One region of the Rossellomorea sp. LJF3 genome, then DNA from elsewhere that is predicted to be linked to it. Evidence: a T-box and tRNA genes for the amino acid it is inferred to sense, from the RefSeq annotation. Region 1 holds a T-box; the other holds one or more tRNA genes.
The links. The T-box of region 1 lies ahead of metG (methionine--tRNA ligase). A T-box ahead of a tRNA ligase gene usually reads a tRNA of that ligase, here a tRNA-Met.
Positions count from the first base shown of each region.

Region 2: it encodes a tRNA-Met, which carries the amino acid that the T-box ahead of metG (methionine--tRNA ligase) is inferred to sense. The anticodon was not compared.

Region 1 covers NZ_JBANLY010000001.1:421,709-432,285, reverse strand. The annotation lists gene trpB (tryptophan synthase subunit beta) at 1-699, shown strand, start outside; gene trpA (tryptophan synthase subunit alpha) at 692-1,483, shown strand; gene V8G47_RS02250 (class I SAM-dependent DNA methyltransferase) at 1,540-2,136, opposite strand; T-box leader at 2,267-2,531, shown strand; gene metG (methionine--tRNA ligase) at 2,589-4,232, shown strand; gene V8G47_RS02240 (metallophosphoesterase family protein) at 4,234-4,722, shown strand; gene V8G47_RS02235 (GNAT family N-acetyltransferase) at 4,754-5,581, opposite strand; gene V8G47_RS02230 (DUF3900 domain-containing protein) at 6,399-7,460, opposite strand; gene V8G47_RS02225 (cation diffusion facilitator family transporter) at 7,645-8,601, shown strand; gene V8G47_RS02220 (PH domain-containing protein) at 8,640-9,254, opposite strand; gene V8G47_RS02215 (NUDIX hydrolase) at 9,452-10,081, shown strand.
Region 2 covers NZ_JBANLY010000016.1:77,397-87,973, forward strand. The annotation lists gene V8G47_RS15200 (glycogen/starch/alpha-glucan phosphorylase) at 1-2,087, opposite strand, end outside; gene glgA (glycogen synthase GlgA) at 2,077-3,522, opposite strand; gene V8G47_RS15210 (sugar phosphate nucleotidyltransferase) at 3,519-4,547, opposite strand; gene V8G47_RS15215 (glucose-1-phosphate adenylyltransferase) at 4,590-5,747, opposite strand; gene glgB (1,4-alpha-glucan branching enzyme) at 5,763-7,613, opposite strand; tRNA gene V8G47_RS15225 (tRNA-Glu) at 8,180-8,251, opposite strand; tRNA gene V8G47_RS15230 (tRNA-Ser) at 8,256-8,346, opposite strand; tRNA gene V8G47_RS15235 (tRNA-Asn) at 8,352-8,426, opposite strand; tRNA gene V8G47_RS15240 (tRNA-Ile) at 8,436-8,512, opposite strand; tRNA gene V8G47_RS15245 (tRNA-Gly) at 8,523-8,596, opposite strand; tRNA gene V8G47_RS15250 (tRNA-His) at 8,613-8,688, opposite strand; tRNA gene V8G47_RS15255 (tRNA-Phe) at 8,712-8,787, opposite strand; tRNA gene V8G47_RS15260 (tRNA-Asp) at 8,835-8,911, opposite strand; tRNA gene V8G47_RS15265 (tRNA-Met) at 9,031-9,104, opposite strand; tRNA gene V8G47_RS15270 (tRNA-Ser) at 9,131-9,223, opposite strand; tRNA gene V8G47_RS15275 (tRNA-Ile) at 9,241-9,317, opposite strand; tRNA gene V8G47_RS15280 (tRNA-Met) at 9,322-9,398, opposite strand; tRNA gene V8G47_RS15285 (tRNA-Ala) at 9,501-9,576, opposite strand; tRNA gene V8G47_RS15290 (tRNA-Pro) at 9,585-9,661, opposite strand; tRNA gene V8G47_RS15295 (tRNA-Arg) at 9,667-9,743, opposite strand; tRNA gene V8G47_RS15300 (tRNA-Leu) at 9,807-9,895, opposite strand; tRNA gene V8G47_RS15305 (tRNA-Gly) at 9,903-9,977, opposite strand; tRNA gene V8G47_RS15310 (tRNA-Leu) at 9,986-10,070, opposite strand; tRNA gene V8G47_RS15315 (tRNA-Lys) at 10,136-10,211, opposite strand; tRNA gene V8G47_RS15320 (tRNA-Thr) at 10,229-10,304, opposite strand; tRNA gene V8G47_RS15325 (tRNA-Val) at 10,393-10,468, opposite strand; rRNA gene rrf (5S ribosomal RNA) at 10,479-10,577, opposite strand, start outside.

The sequences.
Region 1 (10,577 bases):
ACATTGAAGGATGCCGTGAATGAAGCGCTGCGTTACTGGGTAGCCAATGTTGAAGACACCCACTATATAATGGGGTCCGTTTTAGGTCCACACCCATTTCCGAAGATGGTACGGGACTTCCAAAGTATCATTGGAAAAGAAACGAAGAAACAATTCTTTGAAAAAGAAAAATGTCTTCCAAATGCCATCGTGGCATGTGTCGGGGGAGGAAGTAATGCCATTGGGATGTTCCACCCGTTTATTGAAGACAAAGAAGTGGACTTATACGGTGTCGAGGCAGCCGGAAGCGGTATTGAAACAGACAAACATGCCGCCACCTTAACGAAAGGATCTGTCGGAATCCTTCATGGAAGCATGATGTATCTCCTTCAGAATGAAGAAGGGCAGGTACAGGAAGCCCATTCCATTTCTGCAGGTCTTGACTACCCAGGTGTAGGACCTGAGCACAGCTATTTAAAAGAGATTGACAGAGTCCGTTATGCTTCCATTTCTGACAGCGAAGCGCTGGAAGCATTCAAACAATTATCACAGACTGAAGGAATCATTCCTGCACTCGAAAGCTCCCATGCCGTTGCCTATGCAGTGAAGTTGGCTGAAGGCATGACAAAGGACCAATCAATCGTCATATGTCTATCCGGGAGAGGGGATAAAGATGTTGAACAAGTAAAAGAGTTATTGGGAGGTAGTCAGCATGGGTAAAAAATTTCTTGAAAGCAGCCTTGAAGCCGAATTAAAGCGGGGGAATAAGCTGTTCATCCCCTATATAATGGCAGGAGACGGTGGCATAGACACATTGATAACAACTTTAAAGAAGCTTGAAGAAGGTGGGGCGACTGCCATCGAAGTCGGTATACCGTTCTCTGATCCCGTTGCCGATGGACCGACGATTCAAGAAGCGGGTAAAAGAGCGTTGGAGAAGGGAACAACACTTCGAAAGGTGTTCGATGTATTGACTGAAAGAAGAAAAGAAATTGGGATCCCCCTGATTTTTATGACCTATATCAATCCGATTTACAAATATGGTGTAGAATGCTTCTTCGACGATTGTAAAAAGGCTGGGGTGGATGGAGTGATCATTCCTGATCTGCCGCTGGAGCATTACGATTTGGTCAAGCAGCCTTCGAAGGAAAAAGAAATAGCCATCATCCAATTGGCAACCCTCACCAGCTCTTTGGAAAGAGTGAAGGAATTAGCCTCTGTGACAGAAGGGTTCCTCTATGCCGTCACGATTAATGGAATTACAGGAACAAGAGAGGGGTTTGCTGAGAATATATCCCGTCATTTAAACAAGCTAAAGAGCAATAGTCCGGTTCCGGTTCTGGCGGGATTTGGGATATCGAGCCCCGATCATGTCCGCAGCATGAGTGAGAACTGTGATGGGGTAGTGGTCGGAAGTAAGATCATAGACCTTATTCAGCAGGACTCCTATGATGAAATCAGGGAGTTAATCGGAGCATCAAAGACAGGAGCTTTTCACTCGTGAATTCCTCTAACTACAGCCGATCCTAAAAGGGTCGGCTGTTTACTTGACATTATGAATTATTTTACCCCTTTTATGGAGACAGTCAGTGCAGGGCTTACATCTTTATAAGATAGAGAAATATTTTTAAAGCCGGTTTCCTGTAGAGCCTGTGAAATTTCTTCCCCATAGCGTCGAGCTTTGCTGTCCCGCTCTTCATCTCCCCGGGGCTGAACGGTAATGAGGATGGTTCCTTCGGTTTTAAGCATCTTGTATAAGTGTCTGAGTGCCTGCTTCTGGTCATTCCATAACGGGTAATTATTAACGGAAAAGATTCGATCATACTGAACATCGTTCAACTCGAATTGACTGATGTCCTGAGCGAACAGGCGAACCCTGCCTTTCTCTATGGCTTTCTGATTCTTGCTTTGAGCCGCTTCTTTCATTGTTTCGGAAAGATCGACCCCGTCCACAAAGGTATCAGGGAATCGATTGGAAATTCGCTTAATACAATATCCCGGCCCATATCCCACTTCAAGAACGCGATCGCCATTTTCGATGGACAGTTGTTTGATGGACCAATTGTTGATCTTCCGATTATCAAACTCCATTACTTTCCCCACAACCCAGCCCAGGATTCCTTTCGGGCGCTTAAATTGTTTCTGCAGCGTAAACAACAGGGCATCACCTCGTTTCCTGTATTTTCAAATTGATGTTCTATCTTTCACTTTTCCACGAAACCTGTGAAGTAAAACCTTAACTGTAATGTTGCAATTTTTTGAAAAAGTGGCATAATATAATCAAATCTAATTTGCATTGATGAGAAGAGTACATAGTGTAAGTCCCTTACCAGAGAGCTTCGGAAGCTGAAAAGAAGCAGGGAGATAACCTATGGAAAATGGTCTCGGAGCATTCTACTCGAACCAATGGGGTGTAGGGTAGAACGGGGTTGGGCGTCCGTTATCACTGCCACGGTATAAGGGCTTATCTTGCTCCGTACTTGTTGAGGTGGTCTTGCGTGAGCAGGCTATGAACTAAGGTGGTACCACGAGCTTAACCCCTCGTCCTTGGATGTCTTTCGATATCCGCAGGACGAGGGGTTTTTATTTATATCGAGGAGGAAAACACTATGACTGTTTTTATAGGTGGGGCTTGGCCTTACGCCAATGGCTCCCTGCATTTGGGACACATCGCTGCATTGCTGCCGGGTGATATCATTGCCCGTTATTACCGCTTGAAAGGGGAAAGTGTTTTGTATGTTTCAGGGAGCGACTGTAATGGGACCCCGATCGGGATTCGGGCGGGACAGGAGGGGATCAAGGTAGAAGAAGTAGCAGATCGCTACCATGAGGAGTTTGTCCGCTCCTTTCGATCACTGGGATTCAGCTATGATGAGTATACCAGGACGGATCATCCACATCATCACAAGGAGGTACAAAGAATCTTTACCACCCTTCATGAACAGGGATGGCTGTATGAAAAAGAAGTTGAGCAAGTATACTGTTTGAACGATCAGCGGTTCCTGCCTGACCGGTTCGTAGAAGGAACCTGTCCAGTTTGCGGTTCGACGGCGAGGGGAGATCAATGTGATCATTGTTCGACTGTACTGGATCCAACGGACTTATTGAATGGACTTTGTAAAATTTGCGGTGAGGAACCGGTCCTGAGAACGACCACCCATTTATACTTTGCTCTTTCCAAATTCCAGCAACCCTTAGAGAGGCTGCTACAGGAACAGAAAGGAAAGTGGAGGGATAATGCCGTACAGCTTACAGGCCGCTACCATAAAGAGGGATTGAAGGACCGCCCGGTTACAAGAGATTTGGAAAATGGGGTGGAGGTTCCGGTTGAAGGATTCCACGACAAGAAGATTTATGTATGGATAGAAGCGGTGTGTGGATATTTGAGTGCCTCAAAGAAATGGGCCGGGGAAGAGAAGGGAAGTCTGAACAAATTCTGGGATAAAGACACCCTCTCTTATTATGTACATGGAAAAGATAATATTCCATTTCATACGATTATTTGGCCAGCCGTCCTTCTGGGCATGAATGAAGAAACCCATTTACCGGGTCACATTGTCTCAAATGAGTATCTGACATTGGAGAAAAGGAAAATATCGACGAGCCAGAATTGGGCTGTCTGGGTAAAGGATCTTCTTAGTGCTTACCATCCTGATACGATCCGCTATTTTCTGACGATCAATGCACCTGAAAAGAGGGATGCAGACTTCTCATGGAGAGAATTTATTTACAGCCATAACAGTGAACTTCTCGGTGCTTTCGGAAATCTTGTTCAACGTACCGTGAAATTCTATAAGAAAGAATTCGGTGACAATGTGATCGTAACCAAAGTAGATGAGAGGGTCCAACAAAAAGTGGAAGAGGTATTCTCATCCGCCGGTCATTGGATTGAATCAGGAAGTACGAGACAAGGGCTTGAGGAGGTATTTGAATTCATCAGGTGGTGTAATAAACGTTTTGATGATCAGAAACCGTGGATAATAGTGAAAGAAAACAGGGAAGAAGGGAAAAGGGTACTTGAAGAATTCATTTATATCATCAGTAATCTTAGAAGTATCATCGAGCCGTTTATACCTTTTACAGCTTCAAAGGTGGGGGAACGGTTAGGGATGACCCATCAACCGCATTGGGGAAGTGTATCCCTCCCCTTGGAGTTGACAGTAAAGAATACTTTACCATTGTTCAACCGGATTGAATTGAAATGGATCGATAAAGAAAGGGAAAAGCTGAATGAGAAATCCAAAGGAGAATGAAATGAAAATCGTCATTGTTTCTGACACTCATATGCCGAGAAAAGGAAGGGGACTCCCTCCTATCCTTCAGAAAGATCTTATGGAGAGTGATCTCATCATTCATGGGGGAGATTTCGGGACCCATGATGTATATATGGAATTCAAGGGGTACGGAGAATTGATTGCCGTTGCTGGAAATGTCGATGACACTGAACTCCAATCCCTTCTCCCGAAAAGAAGGATCATAGAAAGAAAGGGCATGAAGATCGGTATAACGCATGGGGACGGAAAGGGGAAGACCACTGAAAAAAGAGCTCTGGAAGTCTTTGATGATGTTGATGTGGATCTGATCGTCTTCGGTCACTCCCACATACCCTTTTCCCGCTTTATGAAAGGAGTCCTATTGTTCAATCCCGGCTCTCCCACGGATAAACGGAAGCTTCCATATTATTCCCACGGTATATTGACAATCGGAGACACCTGGAAGGTCGAGCACATATTTTATAAATAAAAAGCACAGTGGCTGAACTGTGCTTTTTTCATTATTTAATGAGATATTGATAATACTCTTGACTGTAAAAGGTTTGAAAACCGCTTGATTCATAAAGATTCAATGCCTTGCTGTTCGTTGCAGCCACATCAAGGTATATATCATCGGTCCACTTGGATTCCTGCATTACGACCTGTGATAATGCATTTCTTCCAATTCCCTTTCCTTGAAACGATGGGAATACCGCAAACCCGTAAATGAAACTTTTATTGTTCGTTCGTTGAACCCTTATCTTGCCAACCACTTTCTCATCAATGATAATCATAAGATTTCCTTCCCTGGACTCTTCAAATAGCCTCTTGGTATAGGATTCGGCATCACTTCTGACAACCCCGAAACAGGTTTCATCAAGGTCGATGATGGTTTCGATATCCTGTTCATCCGCTGTTTTGATTCCGACAGAATCAGAATCTATGACCAACTCTTTTTTATTCCATTTCATTTCATATTCCGTGAAATCATAGACAGCGTCCATATGTGATATAAACCCTTTTCCAGATGTCGAAGATCCCGGAATATTAAGTAAGAGCGTGTTGACCTTACGGGAATTTAAAGAGTGAAGTGCTTCTTGAAACAGTTCTTGGAACAGGTGCTGACGACGGAATTGAGGATGGATCATCCCACATATTTCGTAGGAATCACCAAATCCGTAAATTCCTAAAAATCCGACCAGACGGCCATCCTTATAAAGAAGGAAATCATCTTGATCGTTCTTTCTCTTCTTTAGCATTTCCCAGTTCAATTTTAAGTTTATCCCTTCAAAATCCTCGCAGACATCCTGAAGATCCTTTATATTTTGAAGTTGTGTAGAAGTAAGCATTCGTTATCCCCCTTTTTCCGAAAGAGAAAGAATTTTCTTACTTGATTTTATTTTATGAGCATTATTTATACAAGAAAATTTTGTTATTTCATTGAAAAAAGAAGTTGGGACAAAAGAGTTTAGTTAAAAGAAAATCCGAACGATCATTTGCAATCGTTCGGATTTATCATTTAGCTGTCTACGTAAATACTGTTGGTTTAGGATGTAGTGAGTAGTGGTTGATTTCCGCTCCAGTTGCTCGCTTTCCGCGGGGCTGGCGGTGAGCCTCCTCAGGCAAAAGCCCTGCGGGGTCTCACCTGTCCAGCGTTTCCCGCCGGAGTCGAGCAACTTCCGCTCCAATCAACTTTCCAAGCGTAAGTGTTTAACTATAACATTGTAGAGTCCCCCGTTGCATACACCAACTCTTATTCTATAAGTTCCAATGATCAATTACCGTCACTTTTACAAATACTCTTTCTTACATGATGTGATGTGAATGACTAATTATGCTCCGAATTATCGAACATCCGAAAACTATAAAGTCTTTGTATGATTAACAATTATGGTAAAACGGGACTTCTAAAATTTTTGCTGAAGTTTATACACTGTAAAGAGCAGAATCTAGCTTTTGATTGGAGTGCAAGACGAAGACTCCTACGGGAAAAGCGGAATAGGTAAGACCCCGCAGGAGCGTCAGCGACGAGGAGGCTTGCCTTCCGCCCGAGGAAAGCGAAGTCTTGCACGGAAATCAAAAGCGGTGTAACAAGTGAGCCTACCTAATTTTTTGATTGTTCGTCTTTAGAGAAGATGGATTTAGATATGTCCCAGTTTCTCCATCTCATTCCTTATCCTGTATCCGTTGAATCACTTCATGGAGTTCATCCGGCTTTAAAAATTCCAATGGGGAGAATCCTTTTTCAAACATGACGGACTCGCTTTCAATCATCAGGACGTATCGGCCGTTCACTTTCGCCAAGTGAATGCTGTCTCCGAAATCTGAGAGAAGGGCTTTTACTGCAACATGGTCAAGCTTCACTTTCAGTTCCACTTCAGGGGACTGCTCGACGATTTGGGAAGTCGCTTCCACGACTTGCTCCGTCGTGAACCGTTCCTGCAGCTCACGCTTTGGACTGATGGCCCATTCTTCCACGGCTTCTTCAAATTCGACCCGTTCATCACTTTCTTCCGCATAGGTTTCAGATATATGTTCCTTTACCATGCCGTATACTTGTGATTTGACGATTTCGGGCATGGATTTTTCATACTCCACCCATTTCAGGAAATCTTCAAAGTATCTCGCATGTGAAGCTTGATGAATCTTGATTTCGGATGAATCCATCATGCCTTCTTCAGGCATATACGGATATTGGATGGATTTCATATTTTTCGTCGTGATTGCCATTTCCACATTATGTATCAGGGTTGCTTCATCCGTAATGGTGGCAACCTTTGGTTCGAAATCACATTTCATGAGGAATAAAAAGGGATCATCAAAAAATTTGGTGAGCTTTGCGGTGGCTACTAAAAATGCTCCGCCGCGAATAGCGCTGGCTTCTATGTACATTTGGACAATCTGATCACATGCTTCACGAAAATCTTCTTTGCTTTCAGCATAACGGGTTCGATGAAATAGATTGTAGTTTGGATTCGATGTAAGCTCATGACCGGGTTCTACAACAAAGCGGCCAATTTTAGTGGGGGCGGATTCTGACTTGGAGTGTCTGTCCACCTTGCGCTTGACGATCTTAGTCAGTTCACCGTCCAGGAAGCTTTTAAGGGGGCTTTCCTCATACTCATCACCGGTTAATGTTTGAAAGTGCTTATGTCGTTTATCTGCTTCTTCGCCTTTTCCTTCTACCTGGATTAAATAAAAGGAAAGATGTTGTATGGTAAAATCCATGATTAGTTCTCCTGACCTGATTAGATTCGAATTCTTATGATTTCACATTTCTTGTTACAGTATAGAAAAGCACAAAAGGTTCGTCAATCGACTTATGAAAGGGGATGATTGAGAGATACTATCTAGTAGCTTGATAAAACGTAAGGTGGTGAGCTTGGTGAGTAATGAATCATTTTTCACATTAATGAAAAAAGGAAATAAATCTTCATTTTTTGCAATGGTGGGAAATGGCATCCTTGCAATCGCAAAGGGGGCGGCATTCTTTATCAGTGGGAGTGGGGCAATGTTTGCCTCCGCCATGCACTCGTTAGCCGATGCCGTCAATCAAGGTTTTGTATTTATTGGCAGTGTTCTTTCAGAGAAGAAGCCGACGGAAAAGTTCCCGACAGGTTTTGGGCGTGTCATTAATCTATTTTGTATGATTGCGGTCATTGTCGTTTCGGTCATGGCTTATGAAACGATTCGTGAGGGGTTTCATCTACTCAAACATCCCGCTGAAGTGAAAGGGATATGGATAAATGTTTTCGTGTTACTCCTGAACATCTTTATTGATGGAACGATCCTCTTTAAAGTGATGAAGGAAATCAGTCAGGAAGCCCGTGTGGAAAGCAGGGGAGCTGGGATTGTAACAGGTGCGTTCACGCATGTAAAGCGGGCAGCGCCCCCAACAAGACTTGTGTTTTATGAGGACTTAGTGGCTGTATCAGGTGCCATTCTTGCTTTGATAGCGGTCCTTGTTTCTTATTTCTCTCCGTTTCAACTATTGGATGGGATTGTGACCATCATGATCGGATTCCTGATGGTGGGGGTTGCATTCAGGGTTGGTTATGACAATATGGTTGGTCTGATAGGGGTTGCTGCACCAAAAGAAGTGGAAGACCGGATTGCTGCTGCCATCTTTGAACATGAAGCGGTCATCGATATCTTTAAGATGCGGATCACACAGGAAGGCCGCTATTACCATGTTGAATCATATCTTGAATTGAAAAAGGGGTTACCCCTGTCAGAAGCGGATGACATTAAGTTTGCCATACAGGATCAATTAATAGCAGATCCGGATATTGCTGATGTAACTTTGGGAATCATAGAGGACAATGGGATTCAGGAGTGGAAAGGGACTGATATGCCTGAATTGCCGTAATGATCATCCGGCTGATGATGTCAGCCGGATGATGCAAATTAATTTTGAATGAATTTTTCAAAAATAAACCCAAAATCTTTGAGGGTCAATTCTTTTTTCTTGTCCGACAGCCAATTGAAGGCATATTGATTGACCTCTTTAAACTGCTCAACAACATTTACGCCATCTGTCTTTACTTGTCCCAATGTTGAGGATGCAAGTTGGAGACTTTCATTGGCAAAGCCGGAATAAATACTGTTGTCGGTAGTGATTTCACCAATTTTTATAAGGGACTTATACAGATCTTTCACTTCTGCTAAATGTTTTTTATGAACATCGATGGAGTAGATATCCGAACCGATCTTAAACTTTATTTCAACATCCAGATCTACTGTTCCCGCCGTTTCGAGAAGGACATTCGAAAGGTGATACTTGTAATAATCCAAGCGGCGGAGCACCCGTTTCTTGCTTGCTGCACTCGTCCCATCCAGGTGGATGAGTGCTTTGTTTGTAAAGCAGTATTCATCGGACTTGGATTTGATCAGGAAGTAAATCTTCTCTCCATCTTCATGCATAATATAATCATCTGAATCGGCTTTGTCGTAATCCTGCGGCTTTATGACTGTGCCGATATCACTTAAACCTAATACGTCTGAAGCAACTTTTCCAAACATGTTTTCAAATCCTTTCGATTTTGGATTGTTTTCTTTCTTACCATGAGATAAGACTTCATTAGTATATCATAGATTCATAGAACGTAAGGGAATATGTGGAAGAGTCTAATTTGAACGCTTATGGTTTGGGTGTAGCATTCCGTTCATACTATAATAAAGAAAATCATAGAATAGATTATCATAAAGGGGGAAATAGAATGGATGTGGACGATCTGCTGATGCGTTTCAAAGATAGAACGCCTAAAGTGTTAGGAAGTGAAACATTTTCTGAATATGCTATTCTACTTCCTTTGATTGAAGTGAAAGGTGAGATTCATGTTCTCTTTGAAGTCCGTTCATTGAATATGCGGAGACAACCAGGGGAAATCTGCTTTCCGGGTGGAAGAATAGACCGGAGTGACTCAGATGAGAGGGCAGCTGCTTTAAGGGAGACGTCAGAAGAATTGGGAATACAACAACATGTCATCTCGGACATTCATCCTCTCGATTATATCGTATCCCCATTTGGGACGATCATCTATCCCTTTGTAGGGAAGCTGAATATATCATTGGAAGAGTTGAGCCCGAATGCTGCCGAAGTGGAAGAGATTTTCACAACCCCTCTCTCATACATGCGTGAAAAAGAACCGGAATTGTATAATATCAAGTTTAAAATGGAACCGGAAGAGAGCTTCCCATACAAACAAATACCAGGTGGGGAAAACTACGACTGGCAGGCAAGGAACATGAAAGAACATTTCTACTACTATGAAGACAAAGTCATCTGGGGCCTCACCGCCCGCGTCCTCCATCACTTTATAAAACTGCTGTCACAACCCTCTAATTGACAGGCCAACGTAAAAAATTGTTACTATTAAATGGATAATAATATCTAAATGAGTAATATACGATAGTAGGACATGAGAGGGATTTGTTTGGATGAATTATATAAGTTTAGTATAGAAACACAGAGTGGATTGTAGCGGAAGGCACTTGACTTCCTCCCCGCGCGAGTCTTGTGCCTGCGGCGGAAAGGAACGGTCCATATATTTACATTCCCACTTATTCAAAAAATAATAAAAAAAATCCTAAAAGAAATTCTACATTTACCTGTACAGATTGACAGGCGTTTCGTTTTTATACTTTTTTCGATAGAACAACCTGTCGGAGAAAGTATTTTTGTATGTGAATATGTAGCAAATTGAATGGTTTGTAAAAGGTTAGGAGGAGGTAAATAGAAGTAACAGAAAGACTTAGAAAAAGGAGAGGGGAATCATTATGATCATTCGTGCTAAATGTTGGAGGATGTTAAGCGTACAGGAAAAATTGTTTATCCTGAAAGCA
Region 2 (10,577 bases), on a different contig from region 1:
ATGGCGTAATAGCCTCCATGGTTCTGATATTTCATCACTTCCTCAGCCGTTAATCCGAATATAAAGATATTTTCTCGCCCGACCTGTTCCAGGATCTCAATATTGGCACCGTCAAGTGTCCCAAGGGTCAAAGCACCGTTCATCATGAACTTCATATTCCCCGTACCGGACGCTTCTTTACTTGCCGTTGAGATCTGCTCGGACAAGTCAGCTGCCGGGATGATCTCTTCTGCAAGGGACACCCGGTAATTTTCAAGGAACACGACTTTAATGCGCCCTTTCACAAGCGGGTGATCATTTACGAGATCTGCTACAGAGTGGATCAACTTAATGATCTTTTTTGCATAATAGTAACCCGGGGACGCCTTTGCCCCGAAAATGAATGTACGTGGATGAAAATCAAATCCCGGATCTTCCACACAGCGATTGTACAGGTGAAGGATATGCAACACATTCATTAACTGACGTTTGTATGCATGAAGCCGCTTCACCTGGATATCGAATATCGAAGACGGATCGACAATGATACCATTGCTTTCATATATCAGCCCGGCAAGCTTTTGTTTATTTCCCTGCTTCACATCATACAGGTCTTTCAGGAATGCCGTATCATGATGATACTCCTTCAGCTTCACCAGTTTGGAAGGGTCTTTGATCCACTCATCCCCGATCGAAGAGGTAATCAGGTTCGAAAGGGATGGGTTGCTATTAAGGAGCCACCTTCTATGGGTGATCCCATTGGTCTTACTATTAAATTTTCCAGGATAATATTGATAGAATAAGTTCATTTCCCGCTGCTTCAGGATTTCCGTGTGGATCTTTGCCACACCGTTCACACTGAAGCTTCCTACAATGGCAAGATGGGCCATTTTGACTTCATTATGAGAGATGATCGCCATGTCCTCTATCCTCTTCCACTCACCGGGATATTCTTTCCATAATTCCCTGCAGAACCGTTCATTGATTTCATTCACAATCATGTGGATTCTTGGCAGGAGGGGCTGGAATATACGAATCGGCCATCTCTCCAGTGCTTCTGACAGCGTCGTATGGTTTGTATAGGCGAATGTATTCGTCGTGATTTCCCATGCTTCTTCCCATTCAAAGGAGTATTCATCCAGAAGGACCCTCATCAACTCCGGAATGGCAAGAACCGGATGGGTATCATTGATATGGATAGAAATATTCTCATGCAGTTCCTTCAGATCCCCATTTCGGTACAAATACGAATCCAAAATGGATCGGATACTTGCTGACACCAGGAAGTATTGCTGCTTCAGGCGCAGGATCTTCCCTTCCTCGTGGGTATCGTCTGGATAAAGAAATTCCGTGATGGCTTCTGTATCACGCTTGTATTTCATCATATCTTTTCCCGCTTTATAGGCGGCAGGCTCGGCACTCCATAATCGCAGCGTATTGACCGTCGACGTTTCGAACCCCACTACGGGCATATCATACGGAACCGCCGCGACGATTTCTGCATCTACATGTCGAAACCTTAAGACATCCTTTTCCGTATAGGATTCCACCTTCCCCCAGAAAGGCACTTCGACTGTCAGGTCGGATTTGCGGACCTCCCAAACATGTCCATGACGCAGCCACTGTTCCGGAAGCTCCATCTGAAATCCGTTCACGATCTTTTGTTCGAACAATCCATGCTTATAACGGATACCATATCCATGACCGGGTAAATTGAGGGAAGCCAGGGAATCCAGAAAGCAGGCGGCTAAACGGCCAAGGCCGCCATTTCCCAGTCCTGCATCGTGCTCCACCTCTTCCATTTCCGCAAGGTCGATTCCAAGATCCTTAAGCCCTTTATCCACAATTTCGTAGATCCCCAGATTCGTCAGATTTTGCCGTAGCAGACGCCCCAGCAGGAACTCGATGGATAAATAATACACCTGCTTTTGTTTATTGAAACGGTACTGCTCATTCGTATGGATCCAGTTCATCGAAATATATTCACGTATCAAATGGCCTAACGTGAAAAACTGATCCTGACTGGTGGACTCAGGAAACGTCTTTCCATACATCATTTCAAGCTTCTTCAGAAACAATTCTTTAAATTCAATCGGATCAGAAAACATGGCTTTCACTCCTTGATACCAGGTCAGCGTATAGTTGATTATATTTAAAGGCCGATTGGGCCCAACTATAATCCTTATTCATTGCATTACGTACAATATGATTCCATGTTTCCGGATCTTCGTGGTAATACGATAGGGCTCTTCTATAGGTGTAAAGCATATCGTGAGCATTAAAGTTTTTGAATGAGAAGCCGTTGCCGCTCTTTGTCTCCTCATTGTAGGATTCAACGGTATCGTTCAACCCGCCTGTCTCCCTTACAAGTGGCAGGGCCCCGTATCTCATGGCGATCAACTGTCCCAGCCCGCAAGGCTCGAACTTGGAAGGCATCAGGAACAGATCACTGGCGGAATAGATCTGCTTCGCCAGTTCTTCATTGAAGCCGATCTGTACTCTGACCTTATCAGGATACGTCCACTCCATTTCCCTGAAAAACTGTTCAAACTCCCAATCACCTGTCCCCAACAGGACAAACTGTACATTTTCCTGGATCATCTCATGAAAGACGCCCCTGATGATTTCAAGACCCTTTTGGTTCGTCAGTCTCGAAATGATGGACACAAGTGGGATTCCTTCATCCTCATGAAGTCCGAGGCTTTTTTGCAGATGAAGCTTTGCCTGCTTCTTTCCTTGAAGATTCCCGCTGAAGAAAGGAAACTCCCCGTCATCAGGATTATACACTTCATCATCAATCCCATTGAGGATCCCCAATAATTGGTTATACCGCTGACCAAGTATATTATGAAGCTTTTCCCCGTAGTAAGGCGTGAGGATTTCCTCTTTATACGTAGGACTGACCGTTGTAACGAAGTCCGAAGAAATGAGCGCGCCTTTCATGAAATTGATATTTCCATAAAATTCGAGGTATTCATGATGAAAATACTTCTCCGGGATAGCGAGTAACTCCGTCATCACCTCTTTAGGGTAGATTCCTTGAAATTGCAGATTATGAATCGTGAATACGCTGCGGATGAATGAGTAGCCCGGTCTCTCCTGATACTCGCTTCTGAGTAAGAACGGAACCATGCCCGTGTGCCAATCATGACAATGAATCACATCAGGATAGAAATCAAGAACAGCGATACTTTCCAATACTGCCCTTGTAAAAAAGGAGAATCTCTCCCCATCGTCAAAGTATCCGTATAAACGATCCCGGTTAAAATAATATTCATTATCCACAAAATAATAGGTCACGCCATTTTCACTGTACTCTTCAATTCCACAATACTGATTTCTCCAGCCCACTGACACGAAAAATTCTTTCTTCCGCTTCATTCTTGAACGGAATGCTTGAGGGATCCCGCCGTATTTAGGCAGAATCACCCTGACATCCGTGCCTAAACTTCTTAACTCCTTGGGCAAAGCGCCTGCAACGTCCGCCAAGCCCCCGGATTTAATAAATGGGACACACTCAGATACTACAAATAACACTTTCACGAATTCATCAGCGCTCCTTGAATCATCCCTTTGCGAATGACAATTGGATTGTTTGCTTCCCCGATAAGCTTGACACCATCTTCTATCTTCACATCTTTATCCAGAATCACATTCTCCAGTACACAGTTATCTCCAATTTGGCTCTTCTGCATAATGATGCTGTTAGAAATTGTGGTATTCCTGCCGACCTTCACCGCTCTGAACATGGTAGAATTCTTCACTTTGCCTTCAATGAAGCATCCATTGGCGATGATGCTGTTTTTCACACTTGCAGCTGATGTGTAGCGTGTCGGCGGCTCATCCTTTACTTTCGTATAAATAGGCATATCTTTCTTGAACAGCTCTTTCCAATAGGATAAGTTCATAAGCTTCATGCTGGCATCATAGTATTCTTCAATGGAATCAATCGTTTGAACAAATCCTTCATGCTCATATCCGCACACCTTAAATCCGCCATCCATGTCATCCACCACATCCTGCATACACGTATAGCCCGTCTCACGCCTGTTCCCGATCAAATCAATCAGTGTAGACGTTTTGACTAAGTACATGTCTAAGGAGCTGCCATTGTAACGCATTTCCGTTATATCACAACCGATACGGATATGACGCTCCAGTACGGGTTGATAATCGATGTTACATAACGTGAAGCAATTGCTGATCAGGGCGTATTCCTGTGTACTGCGTCTGAAATAGTCCATATGATGGGCAAAGTGATTAAAGGACCCGACACCTTCTTCATTCGCTTCCAGTCCAGGGGCAGGAAAGAAAAACAAGCCATCCCTCTTCCGGTTCAGATCCCAGTTCTTCCCTGATCCGAGGTGATCCATCAGTGATCTGTATTGAAACTTTGGAAAGATTGCAACGCTGCCGATATCGGAATTCACCATATTGGAAAGGACAAAGTCAATCAACCGGTATCTCCCGGCAATGGGAAGGGCCGCTAATGAGCGATGTAATAATAAATCCTCCAAGGAATCGTAGTAACTCGTAGCGTCAATAACACCAAGCATCGTATTTTTCAAAACACTTCTCCTCCTCTAATGTTGTTAAGATGGTCTTGAACCTTACACTCTTTCCTGTTCCAGCAGTGCTTCAATGAATGATTCCGTCACGAGGATCACTTCATCAGATCCCTCTTCCGGCATGATGCACAATCCCTTTGGAACCCTTACATTCGATGGCACGATCGCCTGCTCGATATAGGCATTTTCTTCAACGACAGCGTCCGGCATGATGACTGAACGACTGACATGCGCTCCCTTTTTCACCGTTGTTCCCTGGAAGAGGACGGACTTTTGAATCGTTCCTTCAATCGTACATCCTTCATTTACAAGAGATCCCTCCACAAGGGCGTCTTCTGAAATATATTGAGGCGGCTCATTCGGATTAACCGAATACACTCTCCAATCATGATCGAACAGATTCAATTCATTCTCTTCATCTATCAGGTCCATATTCGCTTCCCAAAGGCTCTTGACCGTTCCGACATCCTTCCAATAGCCTTCAAATGGATATGCCATCAGTTTTTTCTTTTCATCAAGTAGGAGAGGAATGACATCCTTCCCAAAGTCATGGCTCGAATCCGGATTCCGTTCATCCATCTCCAAATAATCCTTCAGCACGGAATAATTAAAGATGTAAATGCCCATCGAAGCAAGATTGCTTTTCGGGAAAGGTGGTTTTTCTTCAAACTCCGTGACACGCATATCCTCATTCGCGTTCATCAGTCCGAAGCGGCTCGCTTCATCCCACCCCACTTCAATGACTGAAATCGAGACATCTGCTTTTTTCTCGATATGATAATCAAGCATTTTACTATAATCCATTTTGTAAATGTGATCACCCGACAGAATCAATACGTACTCGGGATCGTATTGCTCAAGGTAATTCATATTTTGATAAATGGCACTGGCCGTCCCCGTATACCAGCGCATTTCGGATGATTCAGCATATGGGGGCAGGACGGTCACACCACCGTTTTTACGGTCAAGGTCCCATGCACTCCCGATCCCGATATAAGAATTCAATACCAGGGGCTGGTACTGGGTAAGAACACCGACAGTGTCGATACCTGAGTTCGTACAATTGCTCAGGGTAAAATCAATGATACGGTACTTTCCTCCAAATGGTACGGCCGGTTTCGCCAGACTCTTCGTCAATGAACTTAACCTGCTCCCTTTTCCACCTGCTAACAACATGGCCACACATCTACCTTTTGCCATTACTCTTCTCCCCTTTCACTCGATTGGTCTTAAATAAACGGCTGCGTATGGTGGAATCGTCATTTCCACATACCCATCTCTTCCATGATACGGCTCATTGTGCACGGTAAGCGGGTTGGGATTCACCTGATGGGAACCTCCAAACCTTTCATCATCACTATTCCAAATCTCTTCATACGAAGAAACCTTATCTACTCCCACCTTATACTGATGATACACATGGGGACTGAAATTGCAGATCACCACAAGATGATCTCCCTTCTCTATCCCATAACGGATGAAAGAGAAAATCTGCTGCTCTGCATTATTTACATCAACCCACTGGAATCCGTCTGAACGATGATCCATCTGAAATAATGGTTCAGCACCTTTATATAAATGCATAAGCTCTTTGAAATATGAATTGAATTTGTGATGAAATTCGTAATCCAATAAATGCCAATCCAATTCCTCAAGGTCCTTCCACTCTGAAAACGGGGCCAGTTCACTTCCCATGAACAGAAGCTTTTTTCCTGGATGAGCCATCATGAAGCCGAGGAGCAAACGGTATTGAGCGAATTTCTGCCAGTAATCCCCCGGCATTTTATTTAATAACGACTTCTTCCCATGCACCACTTCGTCATGGGAGAAGGGAAGAACATAATTCTCTGAAAACGCATATAACAACGAAAACGTAATGAGAGAATGCACATGCCTTCGTTCAGATGGATCGGTTTCCATATATTTAAGGACGTCATTCATCCATCCCATATTCCACTTATAATTAAATCCCAGTCCTCCATAATGAACAGGAGACGTCACCTGTGGCCAGTCCGTAGAATCCTCTGCAATCATCAGAATCGAAGAATCAAACTCAAAAACGGCCTTGTTCAAGTTTTTCAAAAACTGTATGGCGCCTTCATTCGGGTTAAGCTCACCCTGATTCGCCCAATAGATGATGTTCGCTACCGCATCGATCCTGAAGCCATCGATATGATACTGATCCATCCAGAAGCGGGCATTGGAAATCAGGAAGCTCCTCACTTCCCCTTTGCCTAAGTCAAAGTTCGCCGTTCCCCACGTATAATTCTCCCGGTCCCTTTCCTCACTGTACTCATAGGCAAACGAACCATCAAACTCATATAACCCATGCGCATCCTTACAAAAATGACCTGGGACCCAATCCAGGATCACGCCAATATTATGTAAATGACATTCATTCACAAATGCCATCAAATCATGTGGTGAGCCGTAGCGACTGGTAGGGGAATAATATCCCGTACCCTGATAACCCCAGGACCGGTCAAATGGATGCTCCGTGACAGGCAGCAGCTCAATATGGGTGAATCCCTGCTCTTTCACATGGGGAATCAATTGCTGCGCTAATTCCCTATAAGATAGAAACGTTCCTGCTTCCTTCTTCCACGTACCTAAATGGACTTCATAAATCGCCATAGGCTTGTCGTAGATCGTAGTGGATGATCGGTCCTCGAGCCACTTCTCATCTTCCCATTCAAAGCCCTCCAGCTCATACACGACGCTTGCCGTATGAGGACGCCTTTCAGAAGCAAACCCGTACGGATCCGCCTTCAGCTTCTTTGCCCCAAGGGGAGTCGTAATCTCATACTTATACGTTTCTCCCGCCAGATCCTTATCGACTCGAATCGTCCACAGACCTTCACTGTTCCGCTTTTTTAATTCATATCCATTCCCATTCCATTGATTAAAGGAACCCACCAATGAAACATGCCTTGCTTTCGGTGCCCAAACGCAAAATTCTGTATAGGTCCCAGTGGAATCCCTTCTCACATGTGCACCCATAAACTGATAGGCCTGCTGCAAATTTCCCTCATGAAACAAAAACACATCGTAATCTGTTATGGTCATTGCGTTCATCATCTCACCTACATTTTTTCAATCTACATAACTACTTTCTAACAACATCACCAAAATCCTCTTTATAATCGTCGTTCAATTACGACAATTTACTACATGGATATATGAAAAACCGGCCGATTTGGAAAGTTATTCTAAATGGTAAGGTTTACATTGTAAAAACATAGGGGAATTACGTTGAATTCATAGCGAAATTTGTCGAAAATTATTTTGTGAAAAAATTAATATTTGTAGGAAACATAGAGGGATTCCGGTACTTTGTATAGGATTATGGTTGGGTGGAAGATGGAATAGCGGTGTCGAATGAAGGGAGGAAAGAGGTGTTAGATTTTGATTTTTGATAATCATTGACCTTCTCTGCTGTTATGGGAAATTTGCTTTTGAGTGGAATAATGAGGAAGTTGTTAATAAACGGAGGAAAGTCGATAATATATCCATCGACGCAGAAACCTGGAACAAACTTTTTCTAAAACTTGCTTATATCAGCTTTATTCCATGACAAAGTGCTACTTGGAACAACAAAAAAAAGACTATCAACAATGATAGTCTCTTCATAATGACCCATACGGGATTCGAACCCGTGTTACCGCCGTGAAAGGGCGGTGTCTTAACCGCTTGACCAATGGGCCTTAATGGCGGAGAAGGAGGGATTTGAACCCTCGCGCCAGTTGCCCGACCTACACCCTTAGCAGGGGCGCCTCTTCAGCCACTTGAGTACTTCTCCAAATATGGCTCCGCAGGCAAGATTCGAACTTGCGACCGATCGGTTAACAGCCGATAGCTCTACCACTGAGCTACTGCGGAATAATGAAATGGTGGGCCTAAGTGGACTCGAACCACCGACCTCACGCTTATCAGGCGTGCGCTCTAACCAGCTGAGCTATAGGCCCAAAAATGAATTGGAGCGGGTGAAGGGAATCGAACCCTCATCATCAGCTTGGAAGGCTGAGGTTTTACCACTAAACTACACCCGCATTACAAAATAAAATATGGGGCGACTGATGGGAATCGAACCCACGAATGCCTGAACCACAATCAGGTGCGTTAACCACTTCGCCACAATCGCCATAATTTGTCTAAATAGAAAAATGGTGGCTCAGGACGGAATCGAACCGCCGACACATGGATTTTCAGTCCATTGCTCTACCAACTGAGCTACTGAGCCGTATTATATAGAAGATTAAATTTTCAATTGAACCATCAAAAGATAAATGGCGGTCCGGACGGGACTCGAACCCGCGACCTCCTGCGTGACAGGCAGGCATTCTAACCAACTGAACTACCGGACCAGAGTTTTTTGCGTAAGCAAAATAACTTTCATTACCTTCACGATAGTGAAAATAACTATCCTTGCGTGACTCATAAAAGAGCAAAGTTAATCTCTTATTAATAACAAGCAAAAATGGTATTGCGGGGACAGGATTTGAACCTGCGACCTTCGGGTTATGAGCCCGACGAGCTACCGAACTGCTCCACCCCGCGACGATAATATTTTTTAAAAGAGAAAATGGAGGAGGAAGGGGGATTCGAACCCCCGCGGGCTGTTACACCCCTGTCGGTTTTCAAGACCGATCCCTTCAGCCGGACTTGGGTATTCCTCCGTAATGAAAATGGTACTTGGTGGACCTTGTAGGACTCGAACCTACGACCGGACGGTTATGAGCCGTCTGCTCTAACCAACTGAGCTAAAGGTCCCTATTGGTAGCGGCGGAGGGGATCGAACCCCCGACCTCACGGGTATGAACCGTACGCTCTAGCCAGCTGAGCTACACCGCCAAGAAACATATAACATAGTATTAAGTTTCACTTTCGTAAAACATATAGGATTTTTTTGCTGTGCAAAATCACTGAAGATTATTTTGCTGGCGCAAAAAATCTTGGTGGAGCCTAGCGGGATCGAACCGCTGACCTCCTGCGTGCAAAGCAGGCGCTCTCCCAGCTGAGCTAAGGCCCCCAAAGAAGTGGTCGGGAAGACAGGATTCGAACCTGCGACCCCTTGGTCCCAAACCAAGTGCTCTACCAAGCTGAGCTACTTCCCGATATATGGCGCGCCCGAGAGGAGTCGAACCCCTAACCTTTTGATCCGTAGTCAAACGCTCTATCCAATTGAGCTACGGGCGCTAAATAGAATATTTTTTTCAATAAGTAACGTAAGGATAGATATTTTGCTTACGCAAAAATCTTTGGTGCCGAGGACCGGAATCGAACCGGTACGGTAGTCACCTACCGCAGGATTTTAAGTCCTGTGCGTCTGCCAGTTCCGCCACCCCGGCAAGTCTCTGGAGCGGAAGACGGGATTCGAACCCGCGACCCCCACCTTGGCAAGGTGGTGTTCTACCACTGAACTACTTCCGCAAAAGAAATGGTGCGGGTGAAGGGACTTGAACCCCCACGCCTTGCGGCGCCAGATCCTAAGTCTGGTGCGTCTGCCAATTCCGCCACACCCGCATATAATTTTGTTTTTCACATTGGAGAAAAACAATGGTAAGATATTTTGCCAAGGCAAAAATCTATGGTGAGCCATGAAGGATTCGAACCTTCGACCCTCTGATTAAAAGTCAGATGCTCTACCAACTGAGCTAATGGCTCACATCAAAAAAACCAAATGGTGCCGGCAAGAGGACTTGAACCCCCAACCTACTGATTACAAGTCAGTTGCTCTACCAGTTGAGCTACACCGGCGTGTATGATGCTTAATATAAGTGATTCATGGAAAGATATTTTGCTTACGCAAAAATTAATGAAGTTTATTTTACTTTCGTAAAAAACTTGGTGGAGGATGACGGGATCGAACCGCCGACCCTCTGCTTGTAAGGCAGATGCTCTCCCAGCTGAGCTAATCCTCCATTGTATATAGCCTGGCGACGTCCTACTCTCACAGGGGGAGATCCCCCAACTACCATCGGCGCTGAAGAGCTTAACTTCCGTGTTCGGCATGGGAACGGGTGTGACCTC